Regions from separate parts of the Lysinibacillus sp. NPDC059133 genome, predicted to be linked through region 2. Evidence: riboswitches for the same ligand, from Rfam matches in the RefSeq annotation. Region 2 holds a riboswitch; the other holds the start of a gene.
What was found. Region 2 has a riboswitch for cobalamin ahead of ACFXN8_RS23960 (FecCD family ABC transporter permease). Riboswitches for the same ligand answer to the same signal wherever they lie in the genome.

Region 1 (7,985 bases), on a different contig from region 2:
ATTGGCTATAAAAACGAAAAATATAAAGATTTTGGTATGTTTGCTGCGAAGCTAGACGATGTACTAAATTTTATTCCTAGTCGATTAACTGGTCTACTGATGGTGCTAGGGACGAAAAATGAAACGAATGTATCTCTCGGGAAGCGCTTAAAACGGTGGGCACAGGATGCGAAAAAGCATCCAAGTCCTAATAGTGGTTATTTAGAAGCAGCTACAGCTGTTCAATTAGGTGTACAGCTTGGTGGAAAAAATACATATCAGGGTGTCGTTTCTTATCGAGCAATAATGGGCGAGAAATTAGTTCCATTAACAAAAGAGCATATTGCAACGTCTGTGATTCATATGCGCATTGCGACCTTGCTCTTTACGTTAGTTATGTTATCAATGGAGGTGTTAATTTTTGCAATTACCTAATCACGGAGCAAATCCGCAAAATGTTTATCATCAGCTAGGGCTTGTTATGCCTGAAGAGGTGTATGATTTTAGTGAAAATGTGAATTCCGCAGGGCCGCCTCCGTTTGTTGAGGCACGTTGGCGGACATTTTATCCGCTTATTCAACGTTATCCAGATCCGGACGGTGAGCCGTTTTTATCAAAGGTGACAGCTTTTCATGCTGTGCAGAAAGATTCTATATTACTAGGTAATGGTGCATCCGAGCTTTTTAGTGTTCTCGTTAGACGCTACGCCAATAAACGTGTTATTATCGTACATCCTACTTTTTCAGAATATGAACGAACATTAACAGCAGTAGGCGCTGAAATTGTGCCGATTATTGTTGAGGATATTGTTCACTACACATTGCCGTTGGAGCGTCTGAAGCGTGAAATGGTGAACGCAGATGCTTTATATATTTGTACTCCGAACAATCCGACGGGAGTGCTGCCAAAGAAAGAGGAGCTTCTCGAATTAATCTCTCACGGTGCAAAGGTCAATTGTGAGCTTGTCATTGATGAGGCATTTATTGACTGGGTAGATGAAGCCTATTCATTAATCCAGCATGTGGCAGAAAATCCTCATCTGATCATCGTTCGTTCGATGACAAAAATGTATGCGATTCCAGGATTACGCCTAGGCTATTTAGTGGCGAGCCCAGTAGTTGTTGCTGATCTAAAGTCTATCCTACCGCATTGGAACTTGAATGCCTTTGCCCTCGTTATCGGTACAGGCTGTTTAGATGAGCATGTATATTGTGAGCAAGCTATTGCCTATGCTAAAAATCAACGGGAAGCGCTGCAGAGCTATTTACAAGAAAATGGTTGTCAGGTGACAAATAGTGTAACGAATTATGTATGTTTTGCATTACCGAAAAATCAGCAAGCAGATACATTTTTTACATATTGTTTATCAAAAGGCGTCGTGCTGCGGCATACAAAAAACTTTATGGGCTTAAATGGTGAATGGTTCCGTATTGGGATTAAAGATATAGTAGCCATGACGTATTTACAGAATTGTTTACAGGCGTGGTTTAACGCAAATTAGGGGTGACAAAGGTGACGACTTTTTATTTAATAAGACATGGTGAAACGATGTGGAATAAAGAGCAGCGACTACAGGGATGGCTAGATTCGCCGTTATCCGAAAAGGGTATTTTACATGCAGAAAAACTTCGAGATCATTTGAAAAATATCACCTTTACAGCGGCAATTAGCAGTTCAAGTGGTCGTGCTAAGGAAACCATGCAAATTCTTCTAGCTGATCAACTGCTTCCACTTTATTATGAGGATAATTTACGGGAGATTTTTTTAGGAGATTGGCAAGGGAAAACAGTCGAGGACATCATGACTTCTCATCCTGATTATGAATTATATACCGATAATCCTGGACAATTCGTCGCAACTCATACGGAAAGCTTTGGTACGGTAACAGAACGAGCGATGTTTACGTTAAAGAAAATTGCAGAAAAATATCCAGAGAATAATGTGTTAATTGTGTCCCACGCTGTAACGATTAAATGTATTATTAACGCTATTTTAGGGCGAAGCGTCGATCAGCTGTGGGCAGAGCCATTTATTCATGGTACAAGTGTAACGATTATTGAACAAGCCCGGCAACAATGGCTCGTTAAAGAAATCGGTAACATTCAACATTTACAATAGGAGGCGTAACCATTGCCACTAATTTTCATTACTGGGGGAGTACGCAGTGGTAAATCCCACTTTGCTGAAAAAGCGGCTGTTACTCACTATCAAACAGAGTTTATGCAAGCACAACGACTTATTTATATTGCTTCCGGTGTAGCGTTGGATCGTGAAATGGAGAAGCGGATCATACGACATCAGGCAGACAGACAAGCACAAAATATCGAGTGGCTGACGATAGAAGCACCTTATGCAATCGCAGATACCCTGTATAAACTGACCGATGGAGATGTCGTGTTATGGGACTGTGTTACGACATGGCTAACAAATGCGTTTTACGAGGGTTTTGACACAGGAACTCCATGTGTGGAGCAGCCCGGCTGTTTAGAAAAGAAGCTTGAGGTTTTAAAAAAGGCGGTAAGGACGTTACTTGAGAAAAGAGTGACGTTTTTTATCGTCTCGAACGAATTATTCGATGAGCCTCCATATACGAACGAGGAAGTAGAATTATACCGACAAATCCTTGGGGAATTACATCAATGGTTCGTGTCCATAGCAGATGAGGCGTATGAAATAAACTATGGTGTCGTAAAGAAATGGAAATAATGAATGACGCTTTGAAAATAAAAAGAAGGTGGCAAGACGATGAAAAATTTCTGGCATAGCATACAACTTGCATTTCAATTTTTTACAGTTTTGCCGGTACATAAAGAAATTCCTTTAACGAAGGCAACGATTACAGGGATGTTCGCCTTTTTACCGTGGATAGGGGCACTCATGGGTACCGTAGTGGCAGCGGTGATCTATGGTTTAACGGAATGGACGGCAAGCAGTGAGGTCTTGCTTTCTTTTGTGATTATCGCATTATTTGCCTTATTTACTGGTGGTTTACATTTAGACGGTTTTATTGATATGGGGGATGCGTATTTTTCCTACCGAGATCGTGAGAAGCGGCTTGAAATTTTAGATGATCCACGTGTTGGTGCATTTGGTGTGCTTTCAGTGCTATTTTTAGTCCTTGGTAAATTTGTCATACTTCACGAATTATTCGTACAGCATAAGTTAGCACTGTGGATGCTTGTGTTTATTCCGTTATGTACACGAGTAGGTATGAGCTTTTATTTTATGTCACTCAAGTGCTCAAAGGAAAAGGGGCTTGCCTACTTTTTTAAAACACATATTAAGCCGGGTTTACTTATTTGCTTTATGTTTTTAACATTAATTGTAGCATACAGTAGCTTGTTGTTTGTAACGGGCTTCACAATGGTTCCATTCGTGTTGATGGCTGTATTAGCGATTGCCTTTTTAGTCTTTCGGCAATTTACTGTGCGCAACTTTGGTGGTGTTTCGGGAGATTTACTCGGGGCATCAATTGAAGGAATGGAGGTTGTACTGTGGGTGACGTTGTTACTGTGCACTTAATGAGACATGCACCAACAAAGGAAAATTTGGAGAAGCGTTATATCGGCTGGACAGATTCTTCATTAGCTGATGCATCTTTACTTACTATTGTAGATCAAGATGTCACGAAGGTGTACGGTAGTGATTTACTACGCTGTAGGGAAACAGCTGCCCATTATTTTCCGAATGCAACATACGTGTCTGATAGGAGATTTCGAGAGTCGAATTTCGGAGATTTTGAAGGGCTCACATATGAGGACTTACAATCCAATCGTCGTTATTGTGCATGGTTAGATGATCCTGTACAGTCACCGCCTCCAAGGGGAGAAGGCTTTGATGTCTTTTGTGCACGTGTTAAGGAAGGGTTCACAGTATTACCAAAAGGGGAGGATGTTTATCATCTCGTTGTCCATGGTGGCGTAATTCGAGCACTTCTCGTAGCCTTTGCACCGACTGAGCAACCTTTTTGGTCCTATCAAACACCGCATGATAAAATGTTTTCTTTAACGTTTACAAGAAAGGCTTGGGAGGAGGGAGCAAGATGCATGTCTTTATCGGAGGAGCCTATAGTGGAAAAACCGACTATGTTATGAAATTACTTGCAGGTCAAAACGTTGAGCTAGTGGATGGCACTCTACCTGATAGCACACCAACCTGTGATGTACTAGTTATTAAAAACATAGAGAAGTGGCTCGTAACACAAGATCTTGAGGATGATGAGCCCCTTGTCAGAAATATTTTGACAAGACTAAAGACACTTGAAGAAAATTGTGCTTTGTATATAATAGTGACCGATATGGGACGTGGCGTTGTGCCAATGGAAAAACAGGCACGATTGTTGCGTGATACATGTGGGCGTTTGTACCAGGCATTATTTGCTGAAGCCGAACAAGTCGCACGCATTTGGTACGGCATTGGGGAACAAATCAAATGATATAGTTTCATAAAGTAGGCTCTTCATTAAAAGTTGGGGATGACATGATTGGGATGAAAGCTGACGACTCCTTGGGATTAGCGGCTCATCGGACGCCCCAGCTCGGAACGGAAATCAACCCAACGTTTTTATGACGAGCCAAATATTATAGGAAAGAGGAAATGGAATGGATCGACAAAAATTGATGAAATTGACGCTCACTGCCATGGTAGCAGCAATTTGTGCAGTGGGTGCAGTCATTAAAATTCCAACATTTATTTCAACTGCAGCGCTTGATTCTGCACCTGCATTGTTGAGCGTTGTATTTTTATCTCCAGTATTAGCTGGTGTTGCGGGAGTCATTGGGCATTTTATCTCAGCCTTAACTACTGGCTTCCCTCTAGGGCCACTACATATTATTATCGCGGTAGAAATGTTTATTGTTGTATGGATCTTTGGGGTAATGCATAAAAAAGGAATGCATTTCTGGAAATGGCCTGTGGCACTTATATTAAATGGCGTTGTGGCACCTTTACCATTTTACTTTATCATTAGTCCGGCATTTTACTGGGCGTCACTGACTAGTCTTCCATTGGCAACACTCGTAAATCTGGTGATCGTTGCAATTGTGATGCCAATTCTCTCTAAGGTGTTTGTGCGTAAGGAAGGTCGAGTACATTGAGAAATGCAATAAAAATAGGTGAGCTGTTTGCTACAACAGATAATGCCGCAGCAATTGGCGAAAAACCACAAGATGTTGTGTCTGCCCCAGACAAACTAACGGCATACTTAACGGCGCGTGTTACTTTTTTAGAGCAGCTTGCTGCAAATGCTTTACCAAGACATATTTTACTTGCTAATTTTTCAGGGGATGCTGCATGGTCTCGTTATATTGCAGGCATTCAGCAGGTTTTTGATGAGGTGAGTCTTATTTGTCCGCCAATAGACGGTAGCACAGAGTCCAATATGCCGACTTTACAATCAGGTTTGTCTATAACGATGCTTGGTGAGCAGCAGAAACGCACAGTAACTAAGTATGAGCAGCTAAGTTGGTACACATATGGGATGCCGCTTGTAGGCAATGAAATCCTTGCACAGCCTGAAAATGTCGCACAGCTACAACCTATTTTTCAAGCGTGGAAAGAGGGAACCGTGCAGCAAGTCTGGCCAGTTGGATCAAAAGGTCTGCAAGCAGAATTTACCCTACTTTTTGGCGAGCAACAAGTCAAAAGTTCATTAGATGTTGAGAAAACGGCTGGTCCATGTGCAGTAGTTTTGCTAGGAATACAGTTAGAAAAAGAGCAGCTAGCACAAAAATATTTTCCTAGAAATTTTGAAAAACTACGTAAAACTGCATTGTAATTGGGCTTGCTTCGAGAAAAAGTAGCACATTATAACTTGCAAGGGGCAAAACGCCTATTGCAACAATAAACACAATATGTTAGATTTGTTTAGGAGTTAAAACACTATATATAGTATTTGGACGAGCGGTACCAATGTGGTTTAAAAGGGAATTCGGAAAAGAGTCATCTTAGGCCGAAGCTGTCCCCGCAACTGTAAGTGCTGACAAATGATGACTAGCCACTGTGAAGAACGGGAAGGCCATCATTTGGAGGAAGCATGAGCCAGGAGACCTGCCGAGTTGTTCAAGACAGCAACACATTCTTCGGGGATTGAGAAGTGGAGGCGAGAGATTTGTCCACTTCTTAGTGTGCATGTCCTTCATTTCCATTTCCGATTTTACAGCGATCACGTAACCGATAGATGTTGCGTGATCGCTTTTTGTGTTGCTGGAGAAAGAAAGGGAGAGAATGTATACATGACAATTCAAATCGAACAGCAAATTGCTAAGCTCAAGAAAAGTTATACGGAGGATGAACTTGAAAGTTTTGTAAGGTTATCGGATCGTTGGCTACGAAAAAACGACAATGCCACATTTGAAGCATGGGCGGATGCGATGATTTTACAAACGCTTAGCCTAATTGATGAGGAGGAGCCATACTGGACATTTGTCGCAGCTCAAATTTATTTAGAAAAACTATATGATCAATTTGCAATGCGCCGTGAAGTTTCAGTAAAGGATGTTTATAAGGTATTCCCAGAACAATTAGCACACTATACAGAAGCTGGTTTGTATCATGAAAGTTTAACAACAAAATATAGTGAGCAGGACCTTCAAGAACTCGCTTCCTATTTAGAATCAAGTCGAGATGAATTGTTTACGTATATTGGCTTAAAAACATTAATGGACCGCTATGTAGTCCGTGATTACACGAAAACACCAGTGGAGCTACCACAGGAACGCTGGATGGTCATTGCAATGACTCTTATGCAGGATGAGACAGAAAATCGTTTAGAAAAAGTACGTGAATCTTACTGGGCAATGAGTAATTTATATATGACTGTTGCCACACCAACATTATCGAATGCAGGTAAAACGCATGGTCAGTTATCTAGCTGCTTTATCGATACAGTAGATGATAGTTTACAAAGTATTTATGACACGAATACAGATGTCGCAACATTATCGAAGTACGGCGGTGGTATTGGTGTTTATATGGGCAAAATTCGTAGCCGAGGCTCATCGATTAAAGGCTTTAAAGGTGCATCAAGTGGTGTTTTACCATGGATTAAACAACTTAATAATACGGCGGTTTCAGTCGATCAGCTTGGTCAACGACAAGGCGCTATTGCTGTCTATCTAGATGTTTGGCATAAAGACGTCTTTACGTTTTTAGATTTACGCTTAAACAATGGAGATGAGCGTTTGCGTGCTCATGATATTTTCACAGGGCTATGCTTACCGGATTTATTTATGGAAACGGTAGAAGAGCGCGGGGAATGGCATTTATTTGACCCACATGAAGTGCGAGAAGTTATGGGCTTTTCACTAGAGGATTTTTATGATGAGAAAAAGGGTGACGGTGCTTTCCGTACTAAATATGAGGAATGTATCGCGAATCCATTGTTAAGTCGTGAAGTCGTTCCAGCCATTGATATTATGAAGCGTATTATGCGCTCACAGCTTGAAACAGGCGTACCGTTTATGTTCTATCGAGATGAAGTCAATCGCATGAATCCGAATAAGCATGAAGGGATGGTTTACAGCTCGAACCTGTGTACAGAAATATTCCAAAATATGTCAGCGACTGAATTTGAGTCTATTACCCTTGAAGATGACGTTATCGTAACACGTCGCAAGCCTGGAGATTTCGTTGTATGTAACTTATCATCTATCAATTTAGGCCGAGCAGTACCGGCTGGTGTTCTAGAACGATTGATCCCAGTTCAAGTACGTATGCTAGATAACGTTATCGCTCTCAATACAATTCCAGTAAAACAAGCAGAGCGTACGAACTTACGTTACCGTGGTATTGGGCTTGGCACATTTGGCTGGCACCATTTATTAGCTTTGAAAGAAATTCAATGGGAGTCTGAGGAAGCTGTAGAATTTGCGGACAAGCTGTATGAGGAAATTGCGTATTTAACAATTCGTGCTTCGAACAATTTGGCATGTGAAAAAGGGGCCTACCCATTATTTGAAGGCTCGGATTGGCATACTGGTGCGTATTTTGACAAACGGGGCTATGAC
Region 2 (7,985 bases):
TATTAATTAAATGCGCTCCAATCCAATAGATTGAAAGGGTTAAACCCGACATAATCAGACCCATCCCCGGTTGCATAAGGGCCATAAGGCGGTTCACAAAAAGATTTGTATCAGTTAAATTGTTATTTACTTCTTCAAACTTTTCTTCCTGATACCCTTGTGCGTTATAAGCATGAACAACACGAATACCGGTTAAACCTTCTCTTGTTACTCGGTTAAGATTATCTGTCAGTTTTTGAACGACTTTAAATTTCGGTAGCACAAAGATGATTAGGTTACCTATCAAAATAAGTAAAACAATGACAGCTACTCCTGTTGCCGCTGACCACTCCCAACTTTTCCCCATGATCTTCAAAATAGCCCATGTTGCAAGGATAGGAGCCTTGATCATCACTTGGAGACCCATTGCAACAGTTTGCTGTATTTGCGTTATATCATTAGTAGAACGAGTAATTAGACTTGCGATTGAAAAACCATTAATCTCCTCCATAGAGAAAGATAGCGTTTTGTTAAATACTCCTTTTCGCAATTCCTTCGAAAGAGACGTTGCTACCTTTGCCGCAAAATAGCCCACGATGATTGCCAATATCATACTGCCAAGGGCACATAAAAGCATCTTCCCTCCAGCTGTCCATATCTCGCTCGTTTTACTGCCCTCTGTTTGTACAAGGGTCGTAATTTTAGCCATATAATCCGGCAACTTCAAATCCAGCCAAACTTGCCCTACAATGAACACAATACTGGCTACAATTAGCGTCCATTCTTTTGGTTTTAAGTATTTAAATATTTTCAACATGTTTGCAGTCCTCCTCAATTTAGTTAGCATGCTAACTATATAGTAAAAAATAATTCAAAATAGCATCTTCATCAAGATTCCAGATTCTCTTTCATAGCATCCATCACTTCAAAAAAAACTTCAAGTTTCTCTTCCGGGATACCTGTTAGTAATTGTTGTTCAAGCATTACTCTACGTGTCATGATACTATCATGTATTTTCAACGCATCTTCTGTTAAGACAATTTTTTTGAGTCTTGAATCATAGGGAACAGTTTGCCTAGTAATCAATCCATTTCTTTCCATAGATTTCAGTATTCTAGACGCTGTTGATTTGCGAATAGAAAATTCTCGTTCAAAATCTTTTTGAAACACATCTGTATCTTGATTTTTGTAAAGATAACTAATCGTCCAACCGTGCATTGCAGTAAGGTTATCTCTTTCCGTTTGCATAGTACATATGGTTTGATCCAATTGTCTTCTCATTAAGAGTGACAATGTACGCAACTCTAACCCAACTGATCTCCTTTTGCTCAATTTTCTACCCCCTAACTGTTAGCCTGCTAACTTTAGTATATAAAACAAGTTTATAGAGTCCCCTATATGTAGCATGGCGTACTTAACAATTTATTCGTAAGACGCTTATGCCATTAGGTGAAAGATGGATCATGTTCAGATTTATCTCCGTATTCAGTTTGCCATATTGACTGCAAAAAATTCAACAAAAAAGCAAAACCACTTTTTAGTTATGAAAATAAGTGGTTTTACTTTTCATCATAAACGTAGTTAATTAACCGATGTTTCTTGTTACTTTGAAATAAAGTATGCTAAGAAATGACAAAATAACAATGTTCATTTTCACTTTTCTAAGCCAGAATACAAAAAAATTACAGCTTGAAATTCGTTGGAAGAAACGATTTTTTTGCAGTTTAGTTAGGCATTTAATTTTACATATCTAATTTAGAAAAGGAAAGAATATAAAGGAGTTCCAAATCCGTCCCTTTTGGAATGGATCCTCTTATGTATACACTATGTAGGTCATTTTGAAGATGAGTGGAATACGTATTAACCACATCGTATATCACAGGAAGAAAAATTGGGTTGATTTTATTCCAGTCTGAATGATTAATAATGTGGCCATCTCTATCAGTAACACATAAGCTTCCAATTTCTCTAATAGTAGTCATCAGATATCTCCTTTTAAAGATTTATAGTAACTTAGTCTACCTACTATACTACGCCTGCAGGCTTTATCCCCTGACGAATAAAAACAACTAATGATATTATATCTAATATACATTTTTTTGAATATCTATTCATTATATCTATTTTGTATAAAAATAGGATAGCATGTTCTATAGAACACGTTATCCTATTTCATTTTGGAATTTTAAGGTAGTAGAGAATTAATACCTTAATCCTTATTTTCAGCAAACCCCATCTTCCAGCTAAAGTATTCGTTATCTGGATTTTTCTCATATTTTAAATGAGCGTCGAATTTAGAACCTTTTTTACTTGTTAAGCCTTTTACCAATACCGTTCCATCAGCTAGCAATTTCTTCACCATTATTTTGGTAGGCTACAGTCATTAGCATTTCATTTCTAATCAGCTACGAATTGTTTGTATGTAGCTCATCATATCCTCCTAGAATCCACGGTACTATTTTCATAACATTTGATAATCTGGGTAATTTTTTATTGTTTGCCAGTAGTCTGCTGCTTTTGTTCTCTTGTAAAACTTATAAAATGGTTCCTTTTGGCGAGCAAGTTCTTTGTAGACCCTAATTATTTCCTGTAAAAGATTTTCGATATGCTGTACAGGCACTTTTTTCACAAACAGCTCCCCTGCCTGTGCATTTTTGCCCATCGGAACAGCCCCTAAATACACATCAAAGCTATCTTTCTGATATACAAGCCCAATATCATCATAAACGGCATTATAGCAAGCTGATGCACAGCCATTCATATTAATGCGAATCCTGCTTGGTACTTCTAAGCCTTCAAGCTGCTGATACAGCTCCTCTGTAATCTGTGCTGCCTCCATTTTATCGCCATCACAAAAATCACAAGCCTTCATAGTTACAATCTGTCCTTGCTTTGCAATATATAAGCCCGCCTTTTCCAACTTCCTTTTGGCTGTCGATAATTCTATTGTTGGTACGGATAGTAGTATATTGTAGGACGCAGAATATTTAATAGCGCCACTCACTCCGACTACCTCTGCGATTGTTTGAAATTGTGCTGGTGTATAATGTTTGTTGATAATGCCAGGACTCACAGCAAGTCGCGTAAATTCACCTTCTCTGTTTAACTTAGCAAATGTTTTTTCAGGAATATTATGGCTAAAAGCATTTATAGTCATTTTTACCCTCCTCCTATAAAAAAAGCTAGCACATGGCTAGCTCCTCTTCTTTATTGAAAGCTTTCTGGATAAAATCCTTGTGCCAAAATTCGAATTGCTTCAGCCGCACGAACACCTTCAGACGCTGCTGATAGTGGTAAAATAACGAAACGTTTGTTTAATACCGCTTCCGTTTCTTTTAGTGCCGGATCATTTTTTAGGAAATTAATTTTTTCTTCAGCAGTAGTTGAACCATAGTCAATTACAACGATAACTTCAGGGTTGCGCTCAACTACATCTTCTTTTGAAACGGTTGTCCAGCCAGACTCAACATCCCCAAAAATATTTTTTCCACCTGCTACTGTCACAAGTTCATTCATGAAGTTTTGTGCAGCAGTGAAAACTTCTTTCTCACCACTATCAAATACAAGAATACGTAAATTCCCCTCCTCTTGCGGAAGCTTCGTACGAATGTCCTCTACATCTTTTGTCATTTGCTCAATTAACTTTTCTCCACGCTCTTCCACATGGAATATCTTAGCGATGTTACGAATATCGCTGAAAATATCCTCTAACTTAGGATTTTTAATGCTTGAAGAAGTATGTAAATAAGTGTGGATGCCAAGTGCTTCTAGTTCTTCTGGTGTTCCGACACCCTTCTCACCAAACCCGCTTTTCCAGCCTGCATATAAAAAATCTGCTCCTGCATCAATCACTTGTTCCTTTGTTGGGTATTGCTCAGCTAGTACCGGAACTTTATCATAAGCTGCCTGTAACGGTGGATAAATTGCATCATCTAAATATGCTGTTCCGACCATTGAATCCTCTAAGCCTAACGCTAGCATAATCTCTGTCACATGCTGATTTAAGCTAATTGCTTTTTTAGGTGCTTGCGAATAGACTTGTGTCGTATCGTTATTGTCAATCGTTACTTCCGTTGCTCCTGCTTTTGCTGGTTCTACTTGTTCACTTTGCGATGCTGAATCCTGTTTTTCCTCGTTACCACAAGCCGCTAAAATACTTAGCATTGCGATTGCAAGAACAAGCCATATGCTTTTTAATGTCTTCATGTCTACTTCTCCTTTTTTCTAAAAAATATATAGAAAGAAATCTAAGACTCATAAACTAACTAAAAAAATTGCTCAGATATATAATAAATATGCGGCTTTTTCGTAACAGGATGTACATTAACTTCCGCATGTACACCAAACACCTTTTGTAGCAATGAGGGTGTTAATACATCAAACGGAGTTCCATACGCCGCAATTTCTCCGTCCTTTAAAACATAAATTTTATCGCAATAAGTTGCTGCAATATTTAAATCATGCAAGGCTACAATGACCGTAATCGGCAAGCTCTGTATTAAATCCATGAGCTGGAGTTGATGCTGAATATCTAAATGATTCGTTGGCTCATCTAATGCCATGACCTTAGCCTGTTGCGCCAAAGCCCTTGCAACAACGACTCGTTTTTTCTCACCACCAGATAATGAACTAAAAGTACGTTCACTTAAATGCAGTACGCCTGCTTGCTGCATCGATTCCTCGACAATAGCTAGATCTTCTTTTGTATCCACTTCCACAAGCCTTTTATGCGGTGTACGTCCCATTGCAACAAGGTCCTTAACAGTGAACTCAAAAAGCACTGGTGTTTCCTGCCCTACGACGGCTAGTTGCTTTGCTATCTCCTTTGAAGATTGCTTGTAAATATTTTCATTAAATAAAAATACTTCTCCCTCTTGAGGTTGTAGCATACGGTACATATTTTTTAATAGGGTCGATTTCCCACTGCCATTAGGACCAATTATGCCCACAAACTCGCGTTCTTGAATATGTACAGAAACATTGTTTAATATTTTCACCTGCTGCACGGCAAAAGTAAGGTTTTTTGCTACGTATACCATCTAATTCTCCTCCCCGAAAGAATACATTTGCTTACGCAACATCCATATAAAAAATGGGCATCCGCATAAAGCAGTAATAATTCCAATCGGCATTTCCTCAGGTGCAATCACAATGCGCGCAGCTGCATCAGCCCATATTAAAAATATCGCACCAATTAATGCACTGACTGGCAGTACAAACTTATAATTTGAGCCGACAATCATGCGTACGATATGTGGAATAATCAGGCCTATAAAGCCAATTGCACCACTTATAGCAACAAGGACACCTGTTAATAGGGAAATTAATAGAATTAGTAGCAATCGAAATTTCTCTAAATTAACCCCCAGCGTAACAGCAGATTCTTCGCCTAGTAAAAGTAAATTCAAATGACGTGCATGAAGACGTAAAATTACGTAGACGACCGTTAAAACAACGAACGGAATCATTAAATTTACCCATTTCGCTCCAGCCAGACTTCCCATCATCCAATACATCACTGCCTTTATGCCGCCCTCTTCTTTCGCCATCATCAGCATAAAATTCGTCATTGCTGACAAAACTAGTGACACGGCAATTCCAGCTAATAATAATCGAATAACTGAAATTCGCCCCTCAACTCGTGCTAAGAAAAACACGATTAGTACTGCAATCGTCGCACCTATAAAAGCCGCAAGTGATAGCGCATACATACCTAAAAATGAAAAAGCGCCAAGTAAAATAACAGACGTCGCCCCGACAGATGCACCGGAAGATACACCTAAAATATATGGGTCTGCGATTGAGTTGCGAACTAAAGCTTGTATAGCAGCTCCCGAAATTGCAAGACCCGCTCCGACTATTATGGCAAGTACTACGCGGGGAGTACGAATTTGCCATATGATGATTTCCTGCGAACGACTCCAATCTTCTGTAATGCCAAGTGGATTGAACGGGATATGCGACAAAATAATACGCCATACAATACTAGGTGTAATAGACACAGAGCCTACCATTATCGCTAACGTCATTGATATTAGAACGACACCAGTCAATACTAATAAGAGTAGGTTGATTTTTCTTGTTGTTGGATTTTTCAAAACGCTCTCCTCTCTTAGGGCATAAAAAAATCCCCTTGTCTACAAGAGGATGTCATAGTTAAATAAAGGGCGTCTCTTCCCAGTCACTACAACCATCCTCGTGGTTCTATGTAAGTTTGTTACTTTTATTGGCAGGTCTCCTGGCTTAGGTTCATCATCTATACGCCTTCCCATAGCTCGCTACAGTGACATATTGTATAGACTCTCCATTACAGTTGCGGGACAGCATCGGATTTGCACCGATTTCCCTTTTAAGCAAACGAACAATGTCATTCGCACCAACAAAAATTATTAAGTTATAAGAGGAACAATATCAGAATATTTTCCAGATAGCAATTATATTATATATTACATTAAAGCAAAAATAGTAATAAACGAGATATTAATAGCTAGAAAATAGAACCATTAAACATTAATTACTATTGGAAAAATAAAATAAATTTAGATAATAATTTATCTTACCTTACTATACAAATTCCTCATAGTACGCTATTAGTAATCTCTTTCTTCTCGATATTCAATATCAGTGAGGGCAACACTCTACATTATCTACTAACAAATCTTTCATTCCGTTTTTTTTGGTTATCTATTTTTATAAATGGAAATTATAAAAATACAAAGGATTTTCTTTTTAAAAGGGTAGTGAAAATTAATTCAGAAAGATTCATAAATGCTTAATTTATATCCTTATTTTTCAAATTCCATCTTTCAACTAAAATATTCGTTGTCTGTATTTTTTTCATATTTTAATTAAGCATCGAATTTAGAACCTTTTTTACTTGTTAAGCCTTTTACCAATACCGTTCCATCGGCTAGCAATTTCTTCACCATTGTTTTGGTAGGCTTCTTCTTCATCGTGGCTAAAAATTTATCGTTTTTCCAGATGACAAATTTACAGCCCTTTTTCCAGTTACTGCAGCCGAAGCCTTTTTGTCCTTCAATCACGCTATGACCACATAATGGGCATTTCCCCACTGCTTCAAATTTCTTCTTTGTTCGTGTTACTTTGCTGAGTGTCACATCTTCACTATTTTTAAAACCAATTTCCATGTGTATCACCAATCAACCCCGCAACTCTATTTCCTTCTTCATCTTCTACAAAAAGACCAATATCTTTTACTACCTTATCTTCAATGTTATCAAGATTGTATTTTAATAACTCTTGAAAAATATGTTCTTTTTCTTCTTCAGTGACCTTTTCGGATTCAATGTATTTCATTTATTCGACCCCTTTATACGATTTTAATAATTTTCCTAATACCTTAATTCAGCACTTCTGCCCTTTTCAAAACTGACAGAAAACTCCACTCACAATAAAGTACACAACATAGTAAAGTGTGATTCAAACCTTTTTATAATTAACTGTTTAAAGAAGAAGCACCTTTATTAAAATATTCCCTCCGTTTTGTACCTGATACAGCTTTTAATGCCAATAACCCTAATAAGAAGAAGGCAAATGAACCTATTAACCCCACAGGACGGATCGAAGTTAATTCAGCAGCTAAACCTATTAAAACCGTTAAAGCAACAATGAAACCTGCTTCAATGACACTAAAGATGCTTCCGAATCTGCCCATCATCCTCACAGGAACATGATTTTGGTAGAAAGTCAAATACCCTGTATTTGCAAACGTTACAGCAAACCCAATTAAAAATACACCAGGCACTGCACTAAAAAAGCCACTCGAACTATAAAGTACTATATAACCCATTGAGGTAAAGATGGTACCAATACCTATTAAAAGATTAACGGCAAGTTGTTTTGAAAATACTGAATTAATAATGGATCCTATTATTATTCCAGCTCCAAAGACACTTAATAAAAACCCATAATTGGTGTCTGATATTGAAAGTACGCCTTTAGCAAAGGCTGCCTCGAGAGAATCTATTGCAGTCATGAATATAGTA

Region 1: it holds a riboswitch for cobalamin, as region 2 does, so the genes downstream of both, ACFXN8_RS19410 (ribonucleoside-diphosphate reductase subunit alpha) here and ACFXN8_RS23960 (FecCD family ABC transporter permease) in region 2, are expected to answer to the same signal.

The regions. Positions count from the first base shown of each region.
Region 1 is NZ_JBHZDH010000044.1:24,225-32,209, reverse strand. Features, by position in the region: gene cbiB (adenosylcobinamide-phosphate synthase CbiB) at 1-414, shown strand, start outside; gene ACFXN8_RS19450 (pyridoxal phosphate-dependent aminotransferase) at 401-1,480, shown strand; gene ACFXN8_RS19445 (histidine phosphatase family protein) at 1,492-2,097, shown strand; gene ACFXN8_RS19440 (bifunctional adenosylcobinamide kinase/adenosylcobinamide-phosphate guanylyltransferase) at 2,110-2,685, shown strand; gene cobS (adenosylcobinamide-GDP ribazoletransferase) at 2,725-3,501, shown strand; gene ACFXN8_RS19430 (histidine phosphatase family protein) at 3,474-4,073, shown strand; gene ACFXN8_RS19425 (bifunctional adenosylcobinamide kinase/adenosylcobinamide-phosphate guanylyltransferase) at 4,022-4,414, shown strand; gene ACFXN8_RS19420 (ECF transporter S component) at 4,581-5,075, shown strand; gene ACFXN8_RS19415 (hypothetical protein) at 5,072-5,755, shown strand; cobalamin riboswitch at 5,865-6,050, shown strand; gene ACFXN8_RS19410 (ribonucleoside-diphosphate reductase subunit alpha) at 6,213-7,985, shown strand, end outside.
Region 2 is NZ_JBHZDH010000071.1:8,846-16,830, reverse strand. Features, by position in the region: gene ACFXN8_RS23995 (ABC transporter ATP-binding protein) at 1-796, opposite strand, end outside; gene ACFXN8_RS23990 (MarR family winged helix-turn-helix transcriptional regulator) at 868-1,311, opposite strand; gene ACFXN8_RS23985 (hypothetical protein) at 1,722-1,961, opposite strand; partial or broken gene ACFXN8_RS23980 (topoisomerase C-terminal repeat-containing protein) at 2,189-2,353, opposite strand; gene ACFXN8_RS23975 (precorrin-3B methylase) at 2,441-3,136, opposite strand; gene ACFXN8_RS23970 (ABC transporter substrate-binding protein) at 3,187-4,185, opposite strand; gene ACFXN8_RS23965 (ABC transporter ATP-binding protein) at 4,245-5,018, opposite strand; gene ACFXN8_RS23960 (FecCD family ABC transporter permease) at 5,019-6,008, opposite strand; cobalamin riboswitch at 6,191-6,375, opposite strand; partial or broken gene ACFXN8_RS23955 (topoisomerase C-terminal repeat-containing protein) at 6,786-7,112, opposite strand; gene ACFXN8_RS23950 (hypothetical protein) at 7,111-7,296, opposite strand; gene ACFXN8_RS23945 (MFS transporter) at 7,436-7,985, opposite strand, start outside.